DNA from 3 places in the Pantoea nemavictus genome. Region 2 is predicted to be linked to each of the others. Evidence: predicted binding sites of a transcription regulator. Region 2 holds the regulator's gene; each other region holds the start of a gene.

Region 1 (7,912 bases), 3.0 Mb from region 2:
GCGGTGTTTTCAGCTCATGCGACAGGTGACGCAGAAACTCATGGCGCTGCTCTTCCAGCCAGCTCAGACGTTCACTCAACCAAACGATGCGCTGTCCCAGCGAGCGAATTTCACGTGGGCCGCGAAAGCTGCCGCTATCGCCCAGCGATTTGCCCTCGCCTAAGCGATTGATCATGCGCTCAACGCGTTTTACCGGACCAATAATCATGCCGGTGAACAGCAAAACCAGCACCAGACTGATCAGGAACAGAATTAGCGCCTGCCAGCCAAAAAACTGGCCGCGATCGGCAATTTCACGTTGCAGTTGTAGGCCGCGCGAAAACACCACTTCGCGCGTTGCCTGCACCATTTGCGTATTGGTATCGGAAAAACGCTCCAGCGCGCTGGCAGCTTGTGCTTGCGGATTTCCATTATCGCACTTTACCTGCTGCAGCTGCGGCAAGGTGGTTTGCAGCACTTTGAAGGAGGGCAGATCGGGCAAGCTGGCTGCGTGGCTGCTGAGCATTTGACCGTAGCGCGTCCACTGCGTTTGATACAGTTTGGCCAGCGACGCATCGCCTAATACGCAGTATTGACGATAGCTTCGCTCCAGCTCCAGCGCGGTGCGCGCCATCGCTTCACTGCGCCGTACATCGGTAAAGGTATTGCGATTGGTATCTGCCGCCTGGTTGCTCAGCGCCGAAAGGCTTTCCCATGCTTGCCATGCCAGCACCAGTAACGGCAGCAGCACCAGCAGAAAGGCCATTAAGACTAACTGTCGCAGGGATCGGGGAAACAGACGCCATTTATTCACAACCGCGCTTCCTTAAATATGAGCTGCAGGCATGCTAGCGAAGTATCAAAACGGAAGAAAGGAGAGATATGAAAACGGCAGGCCTTTTGGCCTGCCGTGAGAGCGACGCCGCAGCATCGCTTGCAAAATAGGTGGAGCCTAACTCAACGTTGCGTCCGATGCTTGATAACGTTGCAAAGCAAGCGATTATCGGTGAGGTGGACGACAGGCTCCGTTTGGTGCGTCATTCAGTTTTTATGAGCTCTGCCGCGAAAAGCGGGGCAATCATAAACAGGCGAATGAGCCACGCAGAGAGTATAGCAAGTATCATGCCAACAAATAAATAGTGTTTATTATCAGAGGAATGCCAGATAGAAGGCGAAGACAGGAAGGAAAGCGGACCGGGCGGTCAGGGAAAAGTGTCGCTGATTAGCAACGGGTTTAGAGCGCTAACTTCCTTGCATTACAAATCAACGAGTTAAATGTCACCTTTTGACGACAGCATAAAGTCAGGATTGTCGCCTTTTTCCGACAGCTTGCATACTTGTGCGGTTTTTAGCCAGGTCGCCATTAATGGCGACCCTACAAAAAAATAAAGGCCGCGGTTAGGCGGCCTTGTAAGGTGCGCATTGATGCGCACCAGCATAACAACTCAAGATTAACGCTTAGCCCAACTGCTTACGCGCATTGCGGAAGATACGCATCCACGGGCTATCTTCGCCCCACTCTGCCGGATGCCACGAGTTGCTGACGGTACGGAACACGCGCTCTGGGTGCGGCATCATAATGGTGACGCGACCGCTTTCGTTAGTTACCGCAGTGATGCCGTTTGGTGAGCCATTCGGGTTCGCCGGATAGCTTTCCGTCACTTTGCCGAAGTTATCGACGAAGCGCAGCGCTACCAGACCTTTGCTCTCCAGCTGCGCCAGATGCGCACCGTCACGCACTTCAACAAAACCTTCGCCGTGCGATACTGCGATTGGCATATGCGATCCTGCCATGCCCTCCAGCAACAGCGATGGGCTCGCCGCCACTTCGACCAAGCTGAAACGCGCTTCGAAACGCTCGGACTGGTTACGCACAAAGCGTGGCCACAGTTCGCTGCCTGGAATCAATTCACGCAGGTTCGACATCATCTGGCAGCCGTTACACACGCCCAGCGCCAGCGTTTGTGGACGATGGAAGAAGTTCTCAAACTCATCACGTACGCGGCCGTTGAACAGGATCGATTTCGCCCAACCTTCACCCGCGCCCAGCACGTCACCGTATGAGAAGCCACCACACGCAACCAGTGCCTGGAACTCTTCCAGACCGCGACGACCGGCGAGCAGATCGCTCATGTGTACGTCAACTGCAGTAAAGCCAGCGCGATGGAAAGCAGCCGCCATCTCCACGTGGGAGTTCACACCCTGCTCACGCAGCACCGCCACACGCGGACGTGCGCCAGTGGCGATCATCGGTGCCGCCACATCCTCTTCTGGCTTGAAGGTCAGATGGACGTTCAGACCAGGATCGTTATCGTCTTTCTTCGCTTCATGCTCCTGATCGGCACAGGCTGGGTTATCACGCAGACGCTGCATCTGCCAGGTGGTTTCTGCCCACCAGGTACGCAGCGTGGTGCGGCTTTCGCTGTACACCGTACTGTCGCCAGAACGGATCACGAAGCGGTCGCCCGGCAGCGCTTTACCCATCACATGCACGTTAGCGCTCAGGCCGTGATCGGCGAAGACTTTCTCTACTGCCACGCGATCCGCTGCGTTGATTTGCAGCACCGCGCCCAGCTCTTCGGTGAACAGCGCTGCCAATGCATCACTGCCCAACGCGGCGATATCGGCTTCGATACCGCAGTGACCGGTAAAGGCCATCTCCGCCAGCGTGACCAACAGGCCGCCGTCAGAACGGTCGTGATAGGCCAGCAGTTTCTGCTCGGCCACCAGCGCCTGAATAGCGTTAAAGAAGCCCGCCAGCTGCGTAGCATCACGCACGTCGGCAGGCTTGTCACCGAGTTGACGATAAACCTGTGACAGCGCGGTAGCACCCAGCGTGTTAGCGCCGTTACCCAGATCCACCAGCAGCAGCAGGTTATCTTGATCGGCCTGCAGCTGCGGCGTAACGGTGCGACGTACATCCTCAACGCGCGCAAACGCGGTAATCACCAACGACAGCGGCGAGGTCATTTCACGCTGCTCGGTGCCTTGCTGCCAGCGGGTTTTCATCGACATCGAGTCTTTACCGACGGGAATCGTGATGCCCAGCGCCGGACACAGCTCTTCACCTACCGCTTTAACGGCGGCGTACAAACCAGCATCTTCGCCTGGGTGACCGGCGGCGGCCATCCAGTTCGCGGAGAGCTTGACGCGCTGCAGCGAACCAATTGAGGTCGCAGCGATATTGGTCAGCGCTTCACCCACCGCCAGGCGACCGGAAGCGGCGAAGTCGAGCAATGCGACTGGCGCGCGTTCGCCGAGAGAGAACGCTTCACCGTGATAGCTATCCAGGCTGGCCGTGGTGACGGCGCAGTTCGCGACCGGAATTTGCCACGGACCGACCATCTGATCGCGCGCGACCATGCCGGTTACGCTGCGATCGCCAATGGTGATCAGGAAGGTTTTTTCCGCCACGGTTGGCAAATGCAGCACACGATTCACCGCATCAGCAACGGTAATCCCGTCGCGCTGCAGGGCATCGCCTTTGGCTTGCTGGCTGGCAACATCACGTGTCATCTTCGGCGTTTTGCCCAGCAGCACGTCGAGCGGCATGTCGATTGGCTTATTGTCGAAATGGCTGTCGGCGAGGTTCAGATGCAGCTCTTCAGTCGCTTCACCAATCACCGCATAAGGCGCGCGTTCACGCTGGCACAACTCATCGAACAGCGCCAGTTTCTCAGGCGCCACCGCCAGCACATAACGTTCCTGTGATTCGTTACACCACACTTCCAGCGGACTCATGCCCGGCTCGTCGCTCAGGATGTCGCGCAGGTTAAAGTTACCGCCGCGGTTACCATCACTTACCAGCTCTGGCATCGCGTTCGAGAGACCGCCCGCGCCCACGTCATGGATAAACAGAATCGGGTTGGCTTCGCCCAGCTGCCAGCAGCGGTCGATCACTTCCTGGCAGCGACGTTCCATCTCTGGGTTGTCGCGCTGTACTGAAGCAAAGTCGAGATCGGCATCCGATTGGCCGGAAGCCATCGACGAAGCGGCACCGCCGCCCAGACCGATGTTCATCGCCGGGCCACCCAGCACGATCAGTTTGGCCCCCACCACAATCTCGCCTTTCTGCACGTGATCGGCACGAATGTTACCGATGCCGCCCGCCAGCATAATCGGCTTATGGTAGCCGCGCAGCTCCACACCATTGTGGCTGTTGACGCGCTCTTCATAGGTACGGAAGTAGCCATTCAGGGCAGGACGACCAAATTCGTTGTTGAATGCCGCGCCGCCCAGCGGGCCTTCGGTCATGATGTCTAAGGCGGTGACAATACGATCCGGCTTACCGAAATCCTCTTCCCACGGCTGTTCGAAGCCTGGAATGCGCAGGTTCGATACCGAGAAACCGACCAGACCGGCTTTTGGCTTCGCACCACGTCCGGTTGCGCCTTCATCACGAATTTCACCACCGGAACCGGTCGCAGCACCCGGCCATGGCGAAATAGCGGTTGGGTGGTTATGGGTTTCCACTTTCATCAGGATATGCGCTTCTTCCTGATGGAATTCATATTCGCCCTTCTGCGCATCTGCGTAGAAGCGGCCAACCTCGGAACCTTCCATCACTGCGGCGTTGTCTTTATACGCCGACAGCACGTGCTCAGGATTATGTTCAAAGGTGTTTTTGATCATTTTAAACAGCGACTTCGGCTGCTTTTCGCCGTCGATAATCCAGTCGGCGTTGAAGATTTTGTGACGACAGTGCTCAGAGTTTGCCTGCGCAAACATATAGAGCTCGATGTCGTTTGGATTACGCCCCAGCTTGGTAAAGGCATCAAGCAGGTAATCGATCTCATCATCGGCCAGCGCCAGGCCCAGCGTGGCATTGGCCTGCTCCAGCGCGCTGCGACCTGCGCCCAGCACGTCGATGCTTTTGAGCGGCTGCGGCTGATGATGGGCAAACAGCTGCTGCGCATCGCTGAGGTCAGCGAACACGGTTTCCATCATGCGGTCATGCAGCAGGCTGGCAAGTTGCTGCCACTGCGCTTCCGTCAGCTCAGGGGCCTGCACATAGAAAGCCATGCCGCGCTCAAGGCGTAACACCTGTGGCAGATCGCAGTTGTGCGCGATATCGGTGGCTTTCGAGGACCACGGAGAGATGGTGCCGGGACGCGGCGTTACCAGCAACAGACGCCCTTGTGGCGCATGTTCGGCGAGAGAAGGACCGTATTTCAGCAGACGTTGCAGGCGGGCGTGCTCATCCGCGCTGAGCGGTGCGCTGACATCGGCAAAATGGACGTACTCGGCGTAAATATCACTCACCGGAAGGTGAGCGTCCTGAAAGCGGGTCAGCAGTTTGTTTACACGAAATGCCGACAGAGCGGGCGAACCACGCAGAATTTCCATCATTAAAGATCTCTCGTCTTTGAAGTGCCGGGCGACGCTTCATTGGGCGCAACAGGGGAAAACGGGCGGTATTATAGAGAAACAGCACGGGATACGAAACCGTTTGCGCATAAATTCTGGCACCTGGCGTTTGGCTGAATTTTGCACAATTCTTGCTATAAAAGTTGCCCTGCCCCTTTTTGTTGCGCAAAATGCCCCTCGCTCTGGGAGTTAAAACAACATAAATACTGCCTTTAAAAGACAGAGGCCTGTGAGCCATTACGAGACAACTATTTGAAACGCCTAAAAATAAACTATCTGTTTATCGGTCTGATCACCGTGCTGCTTGCGCTAGCATTGTGGCCTTCAATCCCGTGGTACGGGGGTGGAACAGACGCGCTATCACAGATCAAATCACGCGGAGTGCTGCGCATCAGTACCGTTAACTCTCCGCTGACTTACTACACCATTAACAATGCACCAGCCGGTATGGATTACGAGCTGGCGAAGCGCTTCGCCGATTACCTTGGCGTAAAACTGGAAGTTGAGGTGCGTCCAAACCTCGGCGACCTGTTTGATGACCTGGATGACGGCAAGGCGGATTTGCTGGCTGCCGGCCTGATCTACAACAGCGAGCGCCTTGCGCACTACCAAAGTGGCCCGAGCTACTATTCGGTGTCGCAACAGCTGGTGTACCGCATTGATAAGCCACGGCCGAAAAATCTCGGCGATCTGAAAGGCCGCCTGATTGTGCAGTCCGGTTCGGCATATCTGTCAACTTTACGTTCCGCCAAAGCCGACAGCTATCCCGATCTCGACTGGGCGATCTCGACCGATCAAGGGCAGAAAGCGCTACTTGAAGCGGTTGCTGACGGCAAACTGGATTACACCGTGGGCGACTCAGTCACCATTGGCCTGCTACAGCGCATTCATCCGCAGCTGGCAGTAGCGTTTGATGTGACGGATGAAGAGCCGGTCACCTGGTATTTGCCGCGTAACGAGGACGACAGCCTGAACGCGGCAATGCTCGACTTCTACAGCCAGATGGGCGAGGAAGGCGCGATGGCGCGACTGGAAGAGAAGTATCTCGGCCACGTCGGCACCTTTGATTATGTGGATACCCGCACCTTCCTGCGCGCCATTGATAACACGCTACCGGACATCAAACCGCTGTTTGAGAAATATTCGGCCAGCATGGATTGGCGATTGCTGGCGGCGATCTCTTATCAGGAATCGCACTGGAATCCGCAGGCCACTTCGCCGACCGGCGTCCGAGGCATGATGATGTTGACGCGCAATACCGCTGACAGCCTTGAAGTCAACGATCGCCTCGATCCTGAACAGAGCATTCGCGGCGGCAGTGAATATCTCAAGCGCATGATGGAAAAGGTGCCGGAGACGATTCCTGAAGATGAGCGCATTTGGTTCGCGCTGGCGGCGTACAACATGGGCTACGCGCACATGTTGGATGTGCGCAAACTGACGGCGAAACAGGGCGGCAATCCTGATAGCTGGGCGGATGTGAAGCTGCGCCTGCCGATGCTGAGCCAGAAGCGCTACTACACGCAAACTACCTATGGTTACGCGCGCGGTCACGAAGCTTATAACTACGTCGAGAATATCCGTAAGTATCAGATAAGCCTGGTGGGCTATCTGCAGGAGCAGGAGAAGCGGTTAGCGCAGCAATCGGCGCTAGAAGCGGAGTTAGGTGCCGGCTACCCGGCGGTCGAACCGAAAATTGCCATGAATTAATCTGCGCGCTGCGCCTGACGCAGTGCCTTCTTCTGCTCGCGACGCATGCGGAAGAAGTCACTCAACATCCCAGCGCACTGTTCCGCCAGCACACCGCAATCAATCTGAATTTGATGATTCATGCCGGGATGGCCAATCACATCCAGCAGTGAACCGGCCGCGCCGGTTTTCTCATCTTTGGCGCCATACACTAACCGCGTGATGCGGCTGTGCACCATCGCGCCAGCGCACATCACGCAGGGTTCCAGCGTGACATACAGTGTGGTATCCAGCAGACGATAGTTTTCCAGCACTTTGCCACCCTGACGCAGCGCCATGATCTCAGCGTGCGCGGTGGGATCGTGCTGACCAATCGGTCGATTCCAGCCTTCGCCGATCACTTTATCGCCCTGCACCAGCACCGCACCGACCGGCACTTCGCCCTGCTCCCACGCGCGCTTAGCCAGTTCCAGCGCATAACGCATCCAATATTCATCAGTTTGTGGGTTCACCGGGCAACTCCTGCGGGCATCAAAAGGCGGCGCATTATAGCGATGCTGCTGCCGGAATCGAAGCGTTATTCCAGCTGTTGCAGCTCACCGCGCGGCGTGACGCGCCAGCGGTGCTGACAGAAGAACAGCAGCGGGTTGTCCTGCTTGCTGTCGCTGTAGCCGCTATACAGCTGCAGCGGCGTGCCGATTTTCTCCTCCAGCTGTGCCACCTTCTCATGGCCGAGGCAACGCATCGCCAACAGGCGGCCGCCGCGGCCCGGTTTCATCTGGCTGGCGATCAGCTGCACGCGCGGTAAGAAGGCGGAATCGAAATAGACTTTCTCCACCAGCGATTGCGGCGAACCGGTGATCAGCCAGACATCGGC
Region 2 (7,912 bases):
AGCGCGGATATCGGGGTTCTGCAGGATGTCCACGTACGCGAAACGCTCGCCACAGGCTGACAGCGCCTGCACCGCTTGCGCCGAGAAGCCGCAGCTTGGCAGCTTTGGAGAACCTTTCATGTACAGCAAGATCGGGTTTTCTGCGATCTGACGCTGAATTTTTTCAACAGTACTCATTATTGCCTTCCTTAATCCTTCACTTCGTGTTTGTTTATTGTAGCGATTTCGCTCCCGTACTGAAAACGGGATTTTGTGTTTGCGCGGGTTAATCGCCATGTTTGTTAAGTTCATGCATGACAAATAACATTTTCATATCATTAATTGGCATTAATAAATTAATAATTAGCAATAGTTTCGCTGCGTTAAGCAGCTGAAATAGCTCATTTTTGCTACAGAATCAATCTGGTAACATATTAATGGAAAAAGGCCTTACCTTTTGCAAAAAAAGTGGATTAGAATTGCCTCGGCGCTGGTCACTTGATCAGATTTCTCTCACTTTGCCGCAGTCTGTTTTCATTCAGCCTGCTTAACCTGTAACCGGATTATGCGTCTACTGATTACGCTTTTCATACTGGCTTTAGCCCAACTGTTCTTTAATGTGGCCGCTGCATCTCCGCATGCGCCCGTTAACGCCAGTACGTTAAAAGCAGAGAAAAAGAGCGCACGTGAAGACGAGCGCCGCAAACGACGTCCGGTGAAAACCACAACTAAAAAATCGCGCCTGACTGCCGTCCAAAAATTCAAACTCAAAAAACAGACACCGACAGAAACCGCGCTGCACAAAACCACCAGCAAAAAATCCTCGCTGAAACTCTCCGGTAAGAAATACGGTCATCAACGCCTAGCGAAAAAGTCATCTGCGATTGAAGTTGATGATGAAGCCATAGCGCTTACCGGCATCAAAATGAGCAAAGCACATCGTCAGCGCTATCAAAAAGCGCGTGAGACGGCGATGACCAAATTAATGGGCCAGCTTGGCAAACCCTATCAGTGGGGCGGTACCTCACCTCACACCGGCTTCGATTGCAGCGGCCTGGTGTGGTACGCCTATAAAGACCTGGTAAAGTTCAAATTCCCGCGCACCGCCAATGAAATGTATCACCTGCGCGATGCGGCACCGATAAAGCGTGAAATGCTGGAGAAAGGGGATCTGGTGTTCTTCCGCATCAACAATCGCGGCACCGCCGATCATGTCGGTGTTTATCTCGGCAATGGCAAATTCATTCAGTCACCGCGCACGGGTAAAGATATTCAGATTAGCGCATTAGGTGAGGATTACTGGCAGAAACACTATGTAGGCGCGCGTCGTATGATGACGCCAAAAACCATTCGCTAGCGGTTGCGCAACGCCAATAAAAAAGCCGGATGCTGTTAACAGCTCCGGCTTTTTTGTTAATGCATGATCGCGGTAAAGCTGAATGCGATAATCATTAACAGTGCGCCAACCGTCGTCATTAGCGCCAGCTTCAAATCAGTATTCATCACGCCTCCTTAGTCACACAATCTTTAGGGTTAAAGCGATTTTCGCACAGCAGTGGGCAAAAATCTCGTGTTATCCGCGCTAGCTTGCTAGAATCGCCGCCTTTCGTTGCGCAACAGATTTCGCGCCTGCTGTATTTACAGCATGATGAAGTGATTTCGCCTGCTAAACACCCCCATTTCGCCCGCTTTTTGGGCTGTAAAAGCATTAGCAGACGCAAACGTTTAACAATATACTTATCAGTAAGTTGCGATAATCCCAGGAGTACCATTTTCATGGCAACAATTAAAGATGTCGCGAAGCGCGCCGGTGTTTCAACCACCACGGTTTCGCATGTCATCAACAAAACGCGTTTCGTTGCGGAAGAGACGCGTAACGCCGTATGGGAAGCGATCAAAGAATTGCATTACTCGCCAAGTGCCGTGGCGCGTAGTCTGAAAGTGAATCACACCAAAACTCTGGGCCTGCTGGCAACGTCGAGCGAAGCGCCCTACTTTGCCGAAATTATTGAAGCGGTAGAAAATCACTGCTTCGATCGCGGCTATACGCTGATTCTCGGCAACGCGCACAACGATTTGCAGAAACAGCGCGCTTATCTGTCGATGATGGCGCAAAAACGCGTCGATGGTTTGCTGGTGATGTGTTCTGAGTATCCGGACGATCTGCTGCAAATGCTGGAAGAGAACCGCAATATCCCGATGGTGGTGATGGATTGGGGCGCTTCACGCGGTGATTTTACCGATACAGTGCAGGACAACGCGTTTCAGGGTGGCTATCTCGCGGGGCGTTATCTGATTGAACGCGGTCATCGCGACATTGGCGCGATTCCCGGCCAGATGGAGCGCAACACCGGCGGCGGACGTCACGCGGGTTTCCTGCAGGCGATGAACGAGGCGGGCATTGCGGTACGTTCAGAATGGGTGGTTCAGGGCGATTTTGAACCTGAATCAGGTTACCAGGCGATGCAGCAGATTTTAAACCAGAAACAGCGGCCAACCGCCGTATTCTGCGGGGGCGACATCATGGCCATGGGCGCGATTTGTGCCGCCGATGAGATGGGTTTACGTGTGCCACAGGATATCTCGGTAATTGGTTACGACAACGTGCGCAACGCGCGCTATTTCACTCCAGCCCTGACGACCGTGCACCAGCCGAAAGCCGAACTGGGTGAAAAAGCGCTGGAAATGCTATTGGATCGCATCACCAGTAAACGCGAAGATCCGCAAACCATTGAGGTGCAGCCAACGCTGATTGAGCGTCGCTCAGTGGCGGATGGCCCGTTCCGCGACTATCGCCGCTAAACCGAGACTTCGCTGAGCCATTCGTGGTTCAGCGTTTCAGCATCCCCGAGATATACCAGTAACCATTCCAGTGCCGGTGACGCACGTTGTTCAGCCCAGCTGACGCAACACGGACTATCCGGAAAGGCTTGCGGCAATGGCAATTCTACCAAACGGTGATTATTCAGCAGCGGCCGCGCCAGATGACCCGGCACCATTCCGACGCACAATCCCGCCTGCAGGCACTCCAGCCCGGCTTCCCAATCCGGCACCACCAGCCGCCGCTGATTATCCAGCGTCCATGTCATACGACGCGGCAGCGCACGCGAGGTGTCTTCCAGCACCAGGGATGGCCACACACGCAGCGTTTCATCATCCAGCAGTTCACTGTTGACCAAAGGATGATCGGGGCTCACCACGCAGCGCCAGTTAAGCGCGCCCATATCCTGAAAAGCAAAGCGCCCGCCGACCGGGATCGCCTGAGTGGCACCAATCGCCACATCAACACGTCCGTCAGCCAGGGCATCCCACACGCCATTGAACACCTCAAAGCTGATGATCAACTCCATATCTGGAAAATGACGATAGAAATCCTTTACCAGTTGTCGGGTGCGCTGCGGTTTTACAATGCAGTCAACGGCTATGCTTAACTCACCGCGCCAGCCATTGGCCAGCTGCTGGCACTGCCTGCGCGTTGCCAGCATTTTTTTGATAACAGACCGCCCCTCCCGCACAAAATGTTCGCCGGCCGGCGTCATTACCACCTCGCGATGTTGACGTTCGAACAGCGGCACCGCCAGCCAGGTTTCAAGCTGACGTACCGTATAGCTGACAGCAGAGGGCACGCGATGGAGCTCCTGCGCCGCTGCGCTAAAACTACCGGTGCGCGCCACGGCATCGACCACTTCAAGTGCATATTCTGACCACATAAATTTGCCTTCAAAAATTTTAACAGCACTGTGCAAATATTAGCGTTTCACAAAGCGCGCTGCATCCTTTTACACTCCCCGCCGTTCAACCTGCCCAAAAGAGAATCAACATGTTGTCGTCTAAAGCATTTATGCCTTACCTTGCCGTGCTCAGTATGCTCGGTTTTCTTGCCACGGATATGTATTTACCTGCTTTTGGCGATATGCAGCGTGATTTTGCTAGCGCGCCGGGCACCATCAGCGCCAGCCTGAGCCTGTTTCTCGGCGGCTTTGCTTGCGCGCAGGTTTTTTGGGGGCCGTTGTCGGATCGTTACGGTCGCAAGCCCATTCTTCTTGCCGGCCTGGCCATTTTCGCGCTCGGCTGTTTGGGGATGCTGTGGGTTACTGACGTGCGCCTGATGCTGGCGCTGCGCTTCGTACAGGCGATTGGCGTTTGCGCCGCAGCCGTGAGCTGGCAAGCGCTGGTGGTGGACCATTATCCTAAAGCGAAAGCGAACAAAGTCTTTGCCACCATTATGCCGCTGGTTGCGCTCTCTCCAGCGCTGGCACCTTTGTTAGGTGCGTGGCTTATCAGCCATTTCCACTGGCGCAGTATTTTCATCGCGCTTACGCTGATCGCGCTGCTATTACTGATTGGTACCCTGCAGTTAACGACAGTGAAACGCGAAAAAGTCACCAGTGGCCAACAACCTGGCTGGTTAACCTTGCTGGGCACCCGCGTTTACAGCGGCAATGTATTAATTTACTCCGCTTGTTCAGCGAGTTTCTTTGCCTGGTTGACAGGTTCGCCCTTTATTCTCGCCGCTGCGGGTTTAACGCCGGGCGATATTGGCCTGAGTTACATCCCTCAAACCATTGCTTTCCTTATCGGTGGCTTTGGCTGCCGGGCGATGTTAAATCGTTATCAGGGGGCACAACTACTGCCGTGGTTGCTGGTGGTGTATAGCCTGAGCATCCTGAGCCTGTTTGTGATTGCCCTGATGCCATCAGCCCCGCTGTTTGTGTTGCTAATGCCCTTCTGCGGTATGGCGTTGGCCAATGGTGCCATCTACCCGATTGTTGTCGCCAGCGCATTAGCGCCCTTCCCGCACGCCACCGGCAAAGCCGCGGGTTTGCAGAATCTTTTCCAGTTAGGTTTATGCTTCGCCGCCAGCCTGTTGGTATCAGCCGGGCTGGAGAAGGCGCTGTTCAACACCACGTTAGTGATGGTGGCAACGGTCGTTTTGGCATGGGTCGGCTTCATCTGCCAACGCGCAATAAGCGCACAAAGTGATATTGCCCACACTTCCCGTCCCTGCGAAGATAATCAGTAAGGCAACGATTATCGTTAGCAAACTAACGATAATCCGTTGAATATTGACCCACGTGAGCATATACTCTGTGGGTCCGTATTTCTGCTATAAATCAATAATATAAATGTAATACCTTTAGCGACTCTGTCGCGGGATGGCGTCTGCACGATACTCCAGTGTTGCGTCAATGTTTTCTCATCAAATTCATACCTCTGTAAAACGTCGGATTTCTGGCGCACGGATTTTCCGTGAGTTCTCTCACAGGTCTTGGGAAATTGGCTATTCTTTTTCTCAGGTTCAGATCGGAAGGTGATGGAGAAGCTATGAGTTCATCTGTTATAGAAGAAGTGAGCCTTGAAGAAAACCACTGGTTTCGGATCGTCAATGAACTGCTAGAGCGCGCTGATATTGCAGTTAATGGCACTCGTCCCTGGGATATTCAGGTAAAGCATCCAGATTTTTTTAAACGCGTACTTGAGGAAGGATCGCTCGGTTTAGGTGAAAGTTACATGGATGGTTGGTGGGAGTGCGAACAACTCGACATGTTCTTCCACCGCGTATTAAAACACCATCTGGATAAACAATTACCACGGCATTTTAAAGATACGTTGCGAATTGCAGCAGCGCGTCTCACTAATTTGCAGTCAAAGAAACGAGCCTGGATTGTCGGTAAAGAACATTACGATCTCGGTAATGATCTCTTCACATTGATGCTTGATCCCTACATGCAATATTCATGTGGCTACTGGAAAGAGGCTGACACCCTGGAAAACGCGCAGCAAGCAAAACTGGATATGATTTGTCGCAAGTTGCAACTTGAACCAGGCATGACATTGTTGGATATCGGCTGTGGTTGGGGTGGTCTGGCAGAATATGCGGCACGCCATTACGGGGTAACCGTGCAGGGTGTCACTATATCCGCCGAGCAGCAAAAACTGGCACAACAACGCTGCGAAGGGTTAGATGTCACTATCTTGTTGCAGGATTATCGCGACCTCAATAATCAATATGATCGTATTGTTTCCGTCGGGATGTTTGAACACGTCGGGCCGAAAAACTATGCCACTTATTTTGATGTTGCCGATCGCAATCTCAAGCCAGACGGCATATTTTTGCTGCACACCATTGGTGCCCTCACCACGGATATGAACGTCGATCCATGGATTGATAAATATATATTCCCGAATGGTTGCCTGCCGTCGGTGCGGCAAATTGCCGATGCCAGTGAGCCACATTTTGTTATGGAAGATTGGCATAATTTTGGCGCGGATTACGATACAACGTTAATGGCCTGGTATGAACGTTTTCAGACAGCATGGCCGCAGTTAGCCGAGAACTATGGCGAACGTTTCAAACGGATGTTCGACTATTATCTCAATGCCTGCGCCGGTGCGTTTCGCGCGCGTGATATACAGCTGTGGCAGGTAGTCTTTAGTCGTGGCAAGGATGGCGGATTACGCGTTGCGCGTTAATAAAGGTTATTAAGTCAATCAAGGCGCCACTCGGCGCCTTTTTTATCACCGCTATTCTGCGTTATCAGCCTGCGCCAGAGCCACCACTTCACGCTGTGCCAGCACACGCTCAACCGTTTCCACAATTGCCTGAGTATGAGGATCAATTTCAATATTGACCTTCTGCCCGAACTTCTTCGCACCCAGAGTGGTACGCTCCAGCGTTTCCGGAATCAGATGGACACAGAATTTGCTTTTAGTGACGTCGCCCACCGTCAGACTTATTCCATCGATGCCGACAAAGCCTTTATGCAGAATATATTTGATCTGCGTGGCGTCCTGTAATTTAAACCAGATTTCGCGATTATTTTCTGACTGGATAATTTTGCAGATTTCCGCCGTGGTCATAATATGACCAGACATTAAATGACCGCCAATTTCATCACTAAACTTTGCCGCACGTTCAATATTCACTACGTCACCAACCTTTAATTCACCCAGGTTGGTAATGCGCAACGTTTCTTTGATCAGATCGAAACTCACACGATCGCCATCAATCGCCGTCACCGTCAGGCAGCAGCCGTTGTGCGCCACCGATGCGCCCAACGCCAGGCCGGGTAACAGTTCTTCCGGCAAACGTACAATATGCGTACGAAACAGATCTTTTTCTTCAATGCCGACAATTTCAGCCGTGCCTTGCACAATTCCAGTAAACATAATCTCAGCCTCTGCAAAGTTTGCGTCAGTTTATCACAGCTTACCGGCCACAGCTTAATTTGGCGGAGTTCAAACTTTACACAAATTGCTAAACAAAATGCGATCAACGTTTGGCGGATGCCAATGCTGCCGCTACACTATGCCGCGCATTCTATGGGGATTTCTCCCACTCTCTTCTTTAATTAAGCAGGTGTTACGTGCAGAAGTATTTTACAGAAGCGCGTCAATTGCTGGCCCTCGCGATCCCGGTCATCCTTGCTCAGGTGGCACAGACCGCGATGGGTTTCGTAGATACTGTTATGGCCGGTGCGGTAAGCGCCACGGATATGGCCGCCGTTGCTGTCGGCACCTCTATCTGGCTTCCCGCCATTCTGTTTGGTCATGGTCTTCTACTGGCTTTGACGCCTACCGTTGCGCAACTCAACGGATCGGGACGACGCGAGCGTATCGCGGAACAAGTGCGCCAGGGATACTGGATGGCAATGGGTGTCGCGCTATTAATCATGGTGGTGCTGTGGAACGCCGGTTATCTGATTAACACCATGCATGATATCGATCCTGAATTGGCCGCCAAAGCTGAAGGATATCTGCATGCGTTGCTTTGGGGGGCGCCGGGTTACCTGCTGTTCCAGGTGATGCGCAACCAGTGTGAAGGGCTGTCGAAAACTAAACCGGCGATGCTGTTGGGTTTCCTCGGCCTGATGGTGAACATTCCGCTCAACTATGTGTTCATTTACGGTCATTTTGGTATGCCGGCTTTAGG
Region 3 (7,912 bases), 3.2 Mb from region 2:
CAGCCTGCGTTGGGACCGTTGTTCCTCGCGGATTAACCATTAATCTAGGATGTATACCCTAAATAATTCGAGCGGCAGCAAGGCGGCAAGTGGGTGAATCCTCGGGCGCTTACTCCAGTAAGTGATTGAGGTGAGCGCCCGCAGCTAACGAAGCTGCGGCTTAAAGTATGACGGGTATCGGGGAGTTGTCGTTATATGGAGTTTATCCACTTTTTGGTCGATTTTATTCTGCATATTGATGTGCATTTGGCCGAGCTGGTGGCGCAGTACGGCGTGTGGATTTACGCCATTCTGTTCCTGATTCTGTTCTGTGAAACCGGTTTGGTGGTCACGCCATTCCTGCCCGGCGATTCGCTGCTATTCGTGGCAGGTGCATTGGCGGCCTTGCCGGGTAACGATCTCAACGTGCATCTGATGGTAACGCTGCTGGTGATCGCCGCCATCCTCGGTGATGCGGTGAACTACACTATTGGGCGTCTGTTTGGTGAGAAGCTGTTCAGTAACCCGAACTCGAAAATTTTCCGTCGCAGCTACCTCGATAAAACCCATGCGTTCTACGATCGCCACGGCGGCAAAACCATTATACTTGCGCGCTTTGTACCAATCGTGCGAACCTTTGCCCCCTTTGTGGCGGGGATGGGACACATGTCTTATCGCCACTTCGCGCTCTATAACGTAACGGGTGCACTGCTGTGGGTACTGCTCTTCTCTTACGCCGGTTACCTGTTTGGCGACTTGCCGATTGTGCAGGAGAACCTGAAGCTACTGATTGTCGGCATCATCGTGGTTTCAATACTGCCAGGCGTAATTGAAGTGTGGCGTCATCGCCGCCAGCAGAAGTCACAGTAAGCTCGTTACCAGATTTTTATCCACAGCGTGAACGGGTTGTGGTTTAATGAGCGACATTTACGGCCTGCTGAAGGTGATTTCAGCAGCAATGAGAAGACTGGACCAGGTCAGCATTAAATAGAAAGGTCATCAATGAGCTGGATTGAACGCATACTGAATAAAAGCACTGCCACGCCAACGCGCAAAGCCAGCATCCCGGAAGGGGTGTGGACCAAGTGCGATAGCTGTGGGCAGGTGCTGTACCGCGCCGAGCTGGAGCGTAACCTCGAGGTCTGCCCGAAGTGCGACCATCACATGCGCATGCACGCCCGTGAGCGTCTGCATAGCATGCTGGATGAAGGTTCGCTGGTTGAGCTGGGTAGCGAGCTGGAACCGAAGGATCTGCTGAAGTTCCGCGATTCCAAGAAGTACAAAGACCGTTTGGTTGCCGCGCAAAAAGACACTGGCGAGAAAGATGCGCTGGTGGCGATGAAAGGCACGCTGCACGGTATGCCGATTGTCGCGGTCGCGTTTGAGTTCTCCTTTATGGGCGGCTCAATGGGTTCCGTAGTGGGTGCGCGCTTTGTGCGTGGCGTTGAGCAGGCGTTGGAAGACAACTGCCCACTGATCTGCTTCTCCGCGTCAGGCGGTGCACGTATGCAGGAAGCACTGCAGTCGCTGATGCAGATGGCGAAAACCAGTGCTGCACTGGCGAAAATGCAGGAGCGCGGCTTGCCGTACATCTCCGTGCTGACCGACCCAACGATGGGCGGCGTTTCTGCCAGCTTCGCGATGCTAGGCGATCTCAACGTGGCGGAACCGAAAGCGCTGATTGGCTTTGCCGGTCCACGCGTTATCGAGCAGACCGTGCGCGAAAAGCTGCCGCCGGGCTTCCAGCGCAGTGAGTTCCTGATTGAGAAAGGCGCGATCGACATGATCATCCGTCGTCCGGAAATGCGCTTTAAGCTGGCAAGTCTGCTGGCGAAAATGATGAACCTGCCAGCGCCGCTGCAGGATGGTAATCAGCCTGATGTGGCTGAGCCGGAGAGCAACGAAGCCTGACAGGCAGCGGAAAGGTGCAGCGATGTTTCTTTCCTCCAATGCACCGTCTACACGAAATCATTCGAGCTGCAGCAAGGCGGCAAGTGAATACATCCCCGGGAGCTTACATCAGTAAGTGACCGGGGTGGATGAACGCAGCCAACGCCGCTGCAGCTTGAAGGATGATGTGTATTAATTAAGAACGGGACACATGGATAATTCTCTTCCTCAAGCCACGTCGCCTTTGGCCACGTGGCTTCATTATCTTGAGCATCTGCACTCGCAGGCCATTGAACTCGGTCTGGATCGTATTCAACGCGTTGCTGAACGCCTCGACCTGCTCAAACCTGCTCCGTTTGTCTTCACCGTTGCCGGTACTAACGGCAAAGGCACCACCTGTCGCACCCTGGAAACGCTGCTAATCGCTGCCGGTTATCGCGTGGGCGTCTACAGCTCGCCGCATCTGGTGCGTTACACCGAACGCGTACGTGTGCAGGGCGCAGAACTGGATGAAGCGCAGCACAGCGCCAGTTTTGCCGCGATTGAAGCCGGGCGCGGTGACATTTCTCTCACTTATTTTGAGTTCGGCACGTTGTCGGCTTTCAATCTGTTCCGCGCGGCGAATCTCGATGTGGTGATTCTCGAAGTTGGCCTTGGCGGACGTCTTGATGCCACCAACATTGTCGATGCCGATGTTTCGGTGATCACCAGCATCGCGCTGGATCACACCGATTGGCTGGGTTCGGATCGCGAAAGCATCGGTCGTGAAAAAGCCGGCGTGTTCCGTGCAGGCAAACCGGCGATAGTCGGTGAAGGTGATATGCCGGGCACTATTGCGGATGTCGCGGCCGAGAAGGGCGCATTGCTGCTGCAGCGCAATCTCGACTGGCAGTGGCAGCAAACCGGCAATAGCTGGATGTTGCAGGATGCAAAGGGTGAACTGCGCGATTTACCGTTACCGCAGGTACCTCTGCCCAATGCCGCAACCGCACTTGTCGCGTTACGTGCATCGGGCTTGAAGGTCAGCGAAGCGATTATCCGTCAGCATCTGCCGCTGGCGATTCTGCCAGGGCGTTTCCAAACGGTGAGCGAAGCGCCGCGCGTGATTCTGGATGTGGCACACAATCCTCATGCTGCTTATTATCTGGCTTCACGTCTGGCCGCTGAGCCGTTAAGTGGTCAGGTGCATGCGGTGGTAGGCATGCTGCATGATAAGGATATTGCCGGTACGCTGGCCGCGTTGGCACCTCAGGTGGATTGCTGGTACTGCGCGCCGCTCGAAGGGCCGCGAGGTGCCTCGGCCGACGAACTGTTGGCTCATCTGGAAAGCGGCATTGCTTACCGCAACGTTGAGGCGGCGTGGCAGGCAGCGCGTCAGCAGGCGCGTCCCGAAGATGTGATTCTGGTGTGTGGTTCTTTCCACACCGTAGCGCAGGTTATGGAATCGATGGCAGCGGAGAACGGCAGTGGCAAGTAAGTTTCAAAATCGCTTAGTCGGCACGGTTATTCTGGTGGCGATTGGCGTCATCGTTTTGCCGGGCCTGCTGGACGGCCAGAAAAAGCATTATAAAGAGGAGTTCGCCGCCATCCCGCTGGTGCCAAAACCGGACGATCAGCAGGATAGCGAAATGGTGCCGCCGGTGACGCAACCGCTGCCTTCGCAGCCACCGGAAGGGGCTGGCGCGGCGCAGAACCCGGAGAGCGGTAAAACCGCCACCAACGGGAGCGCACAGCCGACGCAGAACAGCGAGCCCAGCGTCGTCACGCCGCCGCCGGTGCATCAACAGGTGCAGCCGAAACCGGTGGAACAGCCGAAGCCAAAACCGGTTGAGCAGCCGAAACCGAAACCGGTGGAACAGCCGAAGCCGAAACCGGTGGAACAGCCGAAGCCGAAGCCAGTCGAACAGCCGAAGCCGGTTGAGCAGCCAAAACCGGTAGAAACACCGAAGCAAAGTGAGCCCGCAGCGCCAGCCGGTCAGGCGTTTGTGGTACAGCTCGGTGCCCTGAAGAACGCGGCGAAAGTGAGTGAAATTGTCGCGCAACTGCGTCTCTCGGGCTATCGCGCCTTTACCGTGCCGTCAACGCCGGTGCAGGGGCAAATCACTCGCATTTATGTCGGTCCGGATGCGAATAAGGCCAAGCTACAAGGTTCATTGAGTGAGCTGCAAAGCATCTCCGGCCTCGGTGGTGTGGTGAAACCGTATAGCGCGCGATAAAGCGTTGATAAGCCGCGCCGATGGCAGAAAAAGGCGCGGCTTTATAAAACTTTTGTAGCGAAGCGCGGCCATAAAATCATTGAATATCAGTGGATTAAATCGCTGGTAATACACAGGGCGAGGAAAGTTTTTTTCATCGCCCTTTTTACGGAAACAGAACCGGAAAACCCTACGCAAACGTTTTCTTTTTCTGTTAGAATGCGCCCCGAACTGGATGCAGGGGTGCAATAGCACTGGGCTGGAAGAGTTCATGATCTGGATTGATTACGTCATTATTGCGGTAGTTGGTTTTTCGGCTCTGGTCAGCCTGATTCGTGGGTTTGTCCGGGAAGCCTTATCTCTCGTTACCTGGGGATGTGCGTTTTTTGTCGCCAGTCATTATTACGCCTACCTTGCAGTCTGGTTTACAGGTTTTGACGACGAACTGGTTCGCAACGGCATCGCCATCGCGGTGTTATTTGTTGCCACTCTGATTGTGGGTGCCATCGTGAACTATGTGATCGGCTCGCTGGTTGAAAAAACCGGCTTGTCAGGAACCGACAGGGTGTTGGGGGTCTGTTTTGGGGCGTTGCGTGGCGTACTGATCGTGTCTGCTATGCTGTTCTTCCTCGATACATTCACCGGCTTTTCCAAAAGCCCCGACTGGCAACAGTCGCAACTTATTCCCGAGTTCAGTTACATCATCAGGTGGTTTTTCGATTACCTGAAAAGCACGTCGAGTTTTTTACCCCGGTGACACCATCGGGAGTGCGGCTAATGAGGAAATGACAATATGTGCGGTATTGTTGGTATCACCGGTTTTATGCCAGTAAACCAGTCAATCTATGACGCGTTAACGGTGCTTCAGCACCGCGGGCAGGATGCCGCCGGCATTTGTACCATCGATGCTATTAACTGCTTCCGTTTGCGTAAAGCCAACGGTCTGGTAAGCGATGTGTTCGAAGCGCGTCACATGCAGCGTTTACAGGGCAACATCGGGATTGGTCATGTGCGCTACCCAACGGCAGGCAGCTCCAGCGCCTCTGAAGCGCAACCTTTCTACGTGAACTCCCCTTATGGCATCACCCTGGCGCATAACGGTAACCTGACCAACGCGCACGAACTGCGTAAACAGCTGTTCGAAACGGGCCGCCGTCACGTTAATACCACCTCTGATTCCGAAATCCTGCTGAACATTTTTGCGCAGGAGCTGGACCGTTTTCAGCACTATCCGCTGGAAGCTGACAACATTTTTGCTGCGGTGGCGGCGGTGCATCAGCAGGTGCGCGGCGCTTACGCGGTCGTTTCTATGATTATCGGCCACGGTATGGTCGCTTTCCGCGATCCCAACGGTATTCGTCCGCTGGTGCTGGGCAAACGCGTCATTGCCGACGGCCGCACGGAATACATGGTTGCGTCTGAAAGCGTTGCGCTCGACACGCTGGGCTTCGAGTTCATTCGTGACGTAGCGCCGGGCGAAGCGGTATACATCACCGAGCAGGGCCAACTCTCTACCCGTCAGTGTGCGGAAAACCCGAAAACCAATCCTTGCCTGTTCGAGTACGTCTATTTTGCGCGTCCGGACTCATTCCTCGACAAAATCTCGGTGTACAGCGCCCGTGTGCGTATGGGCACCAAGCTGGGTGATAAAATTGCCCGCGAGTGGGAAGATCTGGATATCGACGTGGTGATTCCGATTCCGGAAACCTCAACCGATATCGCGCTGGAAATCGCCCGCATCCTCGATAAACCTTATCGTCAGGGATTCGTGAAAAACCGCTATGTTGGCCGCACCTTTATCATGCCGGGCCAGCAGCTGCGTCGCAGCGCGGTTCGCCGCAAGCTGAATGCCAACCGTGCCGAGTTCCGCGATAAAAACGTGCTGTTGGTGGATGACTCCATCGTCCGTGGCACCACTTCGGAGCAAATTATCGAGATGGCGCGTGAAGCGGGTGCGAAGCGGGTTTACCTGGCTTCTGCAGCGCCGGAAATTCGTTTCCCGAACGTGTACGGCATTGATATGCCTAGCGCTACTGAGCTGATCGCGCACGGTCGTGAAGTGGAAGAGATTCGTCAGCTGATTAAAGCCGATGCGTTGATTTTCCAGGACCTGAACGATCTGATCGAAGCGGTGCGTGAAGAGAATCCGGATATCGCGCAGTTCGAGTGCTCGGTATTCAACGGCATTTACGTCACCAAGGATGTCGACCAGCAGTACCTTGAGTATCTGCAGTCGCTGCGTAATGACGACTCTAAAGCCATTGCACGTCAGACAGAAGTTGAAGGTCTGGAACTGCACAACGAAGGCTAAGCTCACCGTTGTGGCAGAATGAAAAGCAGGGCGGGCGCAATCCCGCCCTGTTTGTTTTTGTATTTTTGTTCAGCGAGCCGCTATCATTGCCGCAATCTGAACCAGCAAGGCTAAATTATGAAACGACTGATCATTGGCATTTCCGGCGCCAGCGGCGCAATTTACGGCGTGCGGATGTTGCAGGTACTGCAACCGCTGACGGAAGTGGAAACCCATTTGGTGATCAGTCCCGCCGCACGCCAAACCTTGGCGCTGGAAACCGATTTCAGCCTGCGTGAGGTGCAAGCGATGGCCGATGTGGTGCACGACGTGCGCGATATTGCCGCCAGCATCTCCTCCGGCTCCTACAAAACCCTCGGCATGGCGATTGCACCGTGCTCGATGAAAACGCTCTCCGGTATTGTGCATAGCTACAGCGATAGCCTGCTGACGCGCGCCGCGGATGTGGTGCTGAAAGAGCAGCGTAAGCTGGTGCTGTGCGTGCGCGAAACGCCGCTGCATCTGGGGCATCTGCGCATGATGACCACGGCAGCTGAACTCGGTGCGCTAATTATGCCGCCGGTACCGGCGTTTTATCACCGTCCCCAATCAATTGGCGATTTGGTCGATCAAACCGTCAATCGCGTACTCGATCAGTTTGATATCGAACTGCCGGAAGATCTTTTCACTCGCTGGAGCGGCGCATAATGGTGCAGTGATGCACTGACTGTGTGCAAATTCGGGGGCGCGATCACTGTTCGTGCATCTTGTGCACCAAAAGTTAACAATGTCGCTTTTTCTTCCTCACACCGCTGTTATATTTCCCTCACAAACTAAGTGCTTGCGCCGCTTATCGGCGCGGTATTTAGTGCGCCTGTGCAGCGTTTAGCCGATTCGCATAACTGGCATGAAACGTGCACATCTTACTGCGCAAACCAACACATCACGCACTACATAACAATAAGCACTTCACTTGAGGGTTACCTATGAAAAAGCGAGTTTTGGCTCTTTCTCTGATGCTGGCAATGGCAAGTAGCGCGAGTGTCTTCGCCGCTGTGCCGCAGTCGCTGCGTATCGGAACTGACCCGACTTATCCGCCATTCGAATCCAAGAACGCGCAGGGCCAGCTGGTTGGCTTTGATATCGATCTGGCCAACGAAATTTGTAAGCGTATCAAGACAAAATGTACTTATGTAGAAAGTGATTTCGATGCGCTGATTCCTTCGCTGAAGGCGAAGAAAATTGACGCCATCATCTCTTCTCTCTCTATTACCGAGAAGCGTCAGGAAGAGATCAACTTCTCTGAAAAACTGTACGCGGCAAATGCTCGCTTAGTGGCGCCGAAAGGCTCAACGCTGCAGCCAACCATTGAATCACTGAAAGGCAAAAACATCGGTCTGTTGCAGGGCACCACCCAGGAAACTTATGCAAAAGAGTACTGGCAGCCGAAAGGCGTCACCGTTACGCCATACGCTAACCAGGACCTGGTATATCAGGACCTGAATGCGGGTCGTATCGATGCCGCGTTTCAGGATGAAGTTCAAGCGAGCGAAGGCTT

The links. The regulator PurR, encoded in region 2, represses purine synthesis genes. The targets are predictions, from matches to a motif close to CANGCAAACGTTTGCNTG.
Region 1: the regulator PurR is predicted to act here: its motif matches at 5,418-5,435, upstream of purL (phosphoribosylformylglycinamidine synthase).
Region 3: the regulator PurR is predicted to act here: its motif matches at 4,256-4,273, upstream of cvpA (colicin V production protein).

What each region holds. Positions count from the first base shown of each region.
Region 1 covers NZ_JBBGZW010000001.1:929,380-937,291, forward strand. Annotated here, with positions in the region: gene WH298_RS04285 (sensor histidine kinase) at 1-793, opposite strand, end outside; gene WH298_RS04290 (hypothetical protein) at 1,251-1,418, opposite strand; gene purL (phosphoribosylformylglycinamidine synthase) at 1,438-5,328, opposite strand; gene mltF (membrane-bound lytic murein transglycosylase MltF) at 5,599-7,056, shown strand; gene tadA (tRNA adenosine(34) deaminase TadA) at 7,053-7,547, opposite strand; gene yfhb (phosphatidylglycerophosphatase C) at 7,613-7,912, opposite strand, start outside.
Region 2 covers NZ_JBBGZW010000001.1:3,962,990-3,970,901, reverse strand. Annotated here, with positions in the region: gene WH298_RS18340 (Grx4 family monothiol glutaredoxin) at 1-180, opposite strand, end outside; gene WH298_RS18335 (C40 family peptidase) at 545-1,336, shown strand; gene cydH (cytochrome bd-I oxidase subunit CydH) at 1,393-1,482, opposite strand; gene purR (HTH-type transcriptional repressor PurR) at 1,756-2,781, shown strand; gene punR (DNA-binding transcriptional activator PunR) at 2,778-3,689, opposite strand; gene punC (purine nucleoside transporter PunC) at 3,800-5,002, shown strand; gene cfa (cyclopropane fatty acyl phospholipid synthase) at 5,305-6,453, shown strand; gene WH298_RS18305 (riboflavin synthase subunit alpha) at 6,505-7,149, opposite strand; gene WH298_RS18300 (MATE family efflux transporter) at 7,347-7,912, shown strand, end outside.
Region 3 covers NZ_JBBGZW010000001.1:717,975-725,886, reverse strand. Annotated here, with positions in the region: gene truA (tRNA pseudouridine(38-40) synthase TruA) at 1-36, shown strand, start outside; gene WH298_RS03315 (DedA family protein) at 196-849, shown strand; gene accD (acetyl-CoA carboxylase, carboxyltransferase subunit beta) at 982-1,890, shown strand; gene folC (bifunctional tetrahydrofolate synthase/dihydrofolate synthase) at 2,081-3,346, shown strand; gene dedD (cell division protein DedD) at 3,336-4,085, shown strand; gene cvpA (colicin V production protein) at 4,336-4,821, shown strand; gene purF (amidophosphoribosyltransferase) at 4,858-6,375, shown strand; gene WH298_RS03285 (UbiX family flavin prenyltransferase) at 6,493-7,062, shown strand; gene argT (lysine/arginine/ornithine ABC transporter substrate-binding protein ArgT) at 7,341-7,912, shown strand, end outside.